Regions from separate parts of the Glutamicibacter sp. ZJUTW genome, predicted to be linked through region 1. Evidence: predicted binding sites of a transcription regulator. Region 1 holds the regulator's gene; the other holds the start of a gene.

Region 1 (2,182 bases):
CCTGCAGGAACGTTCAGCGACTTGGAGACATGCTCGCGCACGCGGCCTTCGCCGTTGCACTCCAGGCAGGGGTCCGGGATGGTGGTGCCGAAACCGCGGCAGGCGGCGCAGGTTTCCACGGTCATCATCTGGCCCAGGAAGGAACGCACCGGACGCTGCACCTGGCCTGCGCCATGGCAGATGTCGCAGGTGACCGGGCTGGTGCCCTCGCGGGTGCACGAGCCGTTGCAAGTCTTGCAGGTGACGGCGGTTTCCATCTCCAGCGGGTACACGGTGCCCTTGACCGCGTCCTCCAGGTCGATGGTGATGGTGATCAGCGCGTCGCGGCCCGGCTGGGTGCGCGATGCCGGGCCCTGGGCCTGGCCGCCCCCGAAGAACTGCTCGAAGATGTCGCCGAAGCCGCCAAAGCCCTGGCCGCCGCCGCCGAAGCCCGGGTGGCCGTTGCCGTTCTCATCGCCGGTGGCGTCGTAGTTGGCGCGCTTGGTCTGGTCGGAAAGGACTTCGTAGGCGCGGGTGACCAGCTTGAACTGCTCTGCAGCTTCATCGCTCGGGTTCACATCCGGGTGCAGCTTACGTGCCAGCTTCCGGTAGGCACTCTTGATTTCCTGCGGGGTCGCGTCCTTGGCTACACCCAGGGTCTCGTAATGCGAGCTCACGTTATTCGCCGTGTCCTTTCCTAAGACTCTTAAACTTCATTCGTGCCGGGCTGGCGCCCAGCGAGGCTAGCTAGCCAAAATCTTCGACAGGTACCGTGCCACCGCACGAACCGAGGCCATGGAGGTCGGATAGTTCATCCGGGTGGGGCCCAGGACCCCGAGCTTGTTGCGCACATCAGCGCCATAGGTCGTCGCGACCACTGCTGCATCCGAGAGCTGGCCATAGTGGTGCTCGGTGCCGATCGCCACGGCCACCCCGCGAGAATCGGCTTCCAGCTCGGAGAAGAGCTTGAGCAGCACCACCTGCTCTTCTAGCGCCTCGAGCACCGGGGTGATGCTCAGCGGGAAGTCCCCCTCCACGCGGGCGAGGTTGGCGGTGCCGGCCATGATGATGCGCTGGGCATTGGCTGCTTGGGCCATTTCTTCCAGCGCGCCGATCACATGCTCCACCAACGGGTCGGCCTGCTGTGCCGGGCTGAGCTCCATGCGGCCGAGCCGGCCGGCCAGCTCCGCCAGCTGCACTCCCCCGAAATTATTGAGCAGCCACGACTTCAGCTCGCCCAGCTCGTCATCGCTGTAGGAACGCTTGACCGGCATCATCCGCTGGTCCACCGTGCCGTTGGAGGCGATCATCACCATCAGCACCTGGGTTGGGCCCAAGCCCACCAGTTCGAGGTTCTTCAATGACGCGGTGTCATAGTGCGGCACCTGGATCATCGCCACCTGGTTGGTCAATCGTGCCAGCAGGCGCACGGTGCTCTTGAGCATCTCGTCGAGGTCCGTGGAATTATCCAGGATCTTGTTGATGGCGTCGCGTTCGGCCCGCGACAGCGGCTTCAGTTCGCCGATCTCGTCCACGAAGCGGCGGTAGCCCTTTTCGGTGGGGATGCGTCCGGAGGAAGTATGCGGAGCGGCAATCAGCCCCTCCTCTTCCAGCAAAGCCATGTCATTGCGGATCGTCGCGGCGCTGACGCCGAGGTTGTGGCGGTCGAGGAGCGCTTTGGAACCCACCGGCTCACGGGATTGGACGTAGTCCTCCACGATGGCACGCAAAACGTCCAAGCGTCGTGGCTCCGACATGACAGCACCTCCTTGGATTCCCTGTGCCCGGCTTTGGCACTCTAACCTCTCAAGTGCCAAGTCTAATACGTTCAGCTGTTGCTAGCATTGGATTTCGAGCGTATTCGATCACAGCGAAAGGCAGTACGTGGCTAATTACTCCTGGGGACCACGAGATCTCAGTGCACCGGCACCTCGAAAACTCCGCCAGGTCCCCGTGGAACGTGGCATGATCCTGGAAGATGCCACCTCAGGTTGGGTGGGAGAAGTCATCCGTACCGAAAAGTCCGGCGGCATGCGCGTGATCATGCTCGAAGACCGCCACGGCAAGAGCCGTTCCTTCCAAGCCGGCTTCGGGTTCCTCCTCGAAGGCGAACCGGTGGAAATTGTCGAGCCCGTCGCCAAGGCCGCGGCGCCGAAGAACCTGGTTTCCGCTTCGGGTTCGCGTGCCGTAGCGGGGCTGAAGG
Region 2 (2,182 bases), 1.2 Mb from region 1:
TGATCTCGGCTGCGATCTGCGCCTTGCGGCCCTCGATGGCGTCGGCTTCGCCGCCGCCTTCAACGATGGTGGTCTCGTCCTTGGTGATGACGACCTTGCGAGCGGTACCCAGGACCTCCAGGCCGACGTTGTCCAGCGACAGGCCGATTTCCTCGGAAACAACCTGGCCGCCGGTGAGGATGGCGATGTCGGTCAGCATGGCCTTGCGGCGGTCGCCGAAGCCCGGAGCCTTGACGGCAACGGACTTGAACAGGCCACGGATCTTGTTCAGGATCAGGGTGGCCAGGGCTTCGCCCTCGACGTCTTCGGCGATGATCAGCAGCGACTTGTTCGACTGCATGACCTTCTCCAGCAAGGTCACCATGTCCTTGACCGAGGAGATCTTCGAGTTCACGATGAGGATGTATGGGTCCTCGAGAACGGTTTCCTGGCGCTCTGCGTCGGTGACGAAGTAAGCGGAGATGTAGCCCTTGTCGAAGCGCATGCCCTCTGCCAGCTCCAGCTCCAGGCCGAAGGTGTTGGACTCTTCAACGGTGATGACGCCCTGCTCGCCAACCTTGTCCAGAGCCTCGGCGATCAGGCCGCCGATCTCGGTGTCGCCTGCGGAGATCGAAGCGGTAGCAGCGATCTGCTCCTTGGACTCGATCTTCTTCGCAGCGGCGAACAGTTCAGCGGTGACGGCTTCTACAGCCTTGTCGATGCCGCGGCGCAGCGCGATCGGGTCGGCACCTGCGGCAACGTTGCGCAGGCCCTCCTTGACCAGTGCCTGTGCGAGCACGGTTGCGGTGGTGGTACCGTCGCCAGCGACGTCGTCAGTCTTCTTGGCAACTTCCTTGACCAGCTCTGCGCCGATCTTCTCGTAAGGCTCTTCGAGGTCGATTTCCTTAGCGATGGACACGCCGTCGTTGGTGATAGTAGGAGCGCCCCACTTCTTCTCCAGAACAACGTTGCGGCCGCGTGGGCCCAGGGTGACCTTCACGGCGTCAGCAAGGGTGTTCAGGCCGCGCTCTAGTCCGCGGCGTGCTTCCTCGTCAAATGCAATCATCTTAGCCATTGTGGCGTACGGTCCTTTCGGGACGATTTTGCGAAAATGCAACCGACAGACAGCGCCCGCGACGGACGAGTGGACCGGTGCGGCATCGGGCCAGCAACCGTTTCAGCTCTCGCTATCTGAGGTATTTTCCACGCTCCACGCGCCGCATCCGCCATCCAGCGCTTTGGACGTCCTGGTGAACGCAAAAGCCGACCGGCGTTAGCAGTCGCAACGCATGAGTGCTAATACAAATATTGGCACTCTCGCATGGCGAGTGCAAGCCGATCGGCTCTGAGCGTATGGAATTATGAACGAATTATTCGTTGAGCCCCAGGGTGTCGTCTGATCCCAAAACGACGGTGACCCGGTTCGGAATGTTGCTGGTCTGCAGGACTTCGTCGATATTCAGGACTTCTGCGGCTTTTTCAGCGGTGGTCCGGTAAGCCTCGGACATGTAGTAGACCGCGGACACTTCGGCCGGCTTGGTCCAGTTGTCGGCGACGACGCTGGTGAACCCGGCTTCGGTCATGGCTTCCTCGCCCGCGTTGGCCAGGCCGGCGACGCTGGCCGCGTTGTAGACGCCAATCAGCTGGCCATAGAGGACGTCCTCGTCATCGATGGTGCTTGATGGCGATTCGGATTCGCTCGGTGCTGCTTCCTCGGAGGACTCGGCCGTCTTTTCCTGGGATTGCGAGGTTTCGCTTTCAGCCGAAGTCGCAAGGGTCTCCTTGAGCTGCGGACCGAAGATGAAGGACAAGGCACCGATCACCAGCACGAGCACTGCGGTCAGCACTACCCAGCGCAATTTCCCACCGGTTGACTTTGACGCGGCGGACTGCGCCCATCCGTGGGCGTGGTGCGAACCCACACGGGTGCTGAATTCCGGAACGCGATCAAATTCGTCACGCGGGTAGTTGGTCATTCTCGTCCTTGCTCGAGGTCTGATTGGTCACGGCAGGCAGGGTTATCGTCCCGTGCCGACCTTACCGCCCACGCGACGTTTTGTAGAACGTGCTCTGCGCAGGCGCTTGACCAACATCGGGTCGTAGGCCAGTGCCGCGTCGGTTTCAATCAGCTGGTTCAGCAGCTGGTAGTAATTCGTCGGCGACATCGAAAACTGCTTGGTAATGGCTTGTTCCTTGGCCCCGG

What was found. Region 1 encodes HrcA, which represses chaperone genes, less so after heat shock. Its sites were predicted from a motif close to TTNGCACTCGNNNNNNNCGAGTGCNAA; they were not measured.
Region 2: a site for HrcA is predicted at 1,253-1,279, ahead of groL (chaperonin GroEL). Genes of this name have one in related genera too.

The regions. Positions count from the first base shown of each region.
Region 1 is NZ_CP043624.1:1,801,756-1,803,937, forward strand. Features, by position in the region: gene dnaJ (molecular chaperone DnaJ) at 1-656, opposite strand, end outside; gene hrcA (heat-inducible transcriptional repressor HrcA) at 723-1,736, opposite strand; gene F0M17_RS08495 (DUF3097 domain-containing protein) at 1,864-2,182, shown strand, end outside.
Region 2 is NZ_CP043624.1:592,419-594,600, reverse strand. Features, by position in the region: gene groL (chaperonin GroEL) at 1-1,054, opposite strand, end outside; gene F0M17_RS02890 (LytR C-terminal domain-containing protein) at 1,350-1,955, opposite strand; gene F0M17_RS02885 (DUF3263 domain-containing protein) at 1,998-2,182, opposite strand, start outside.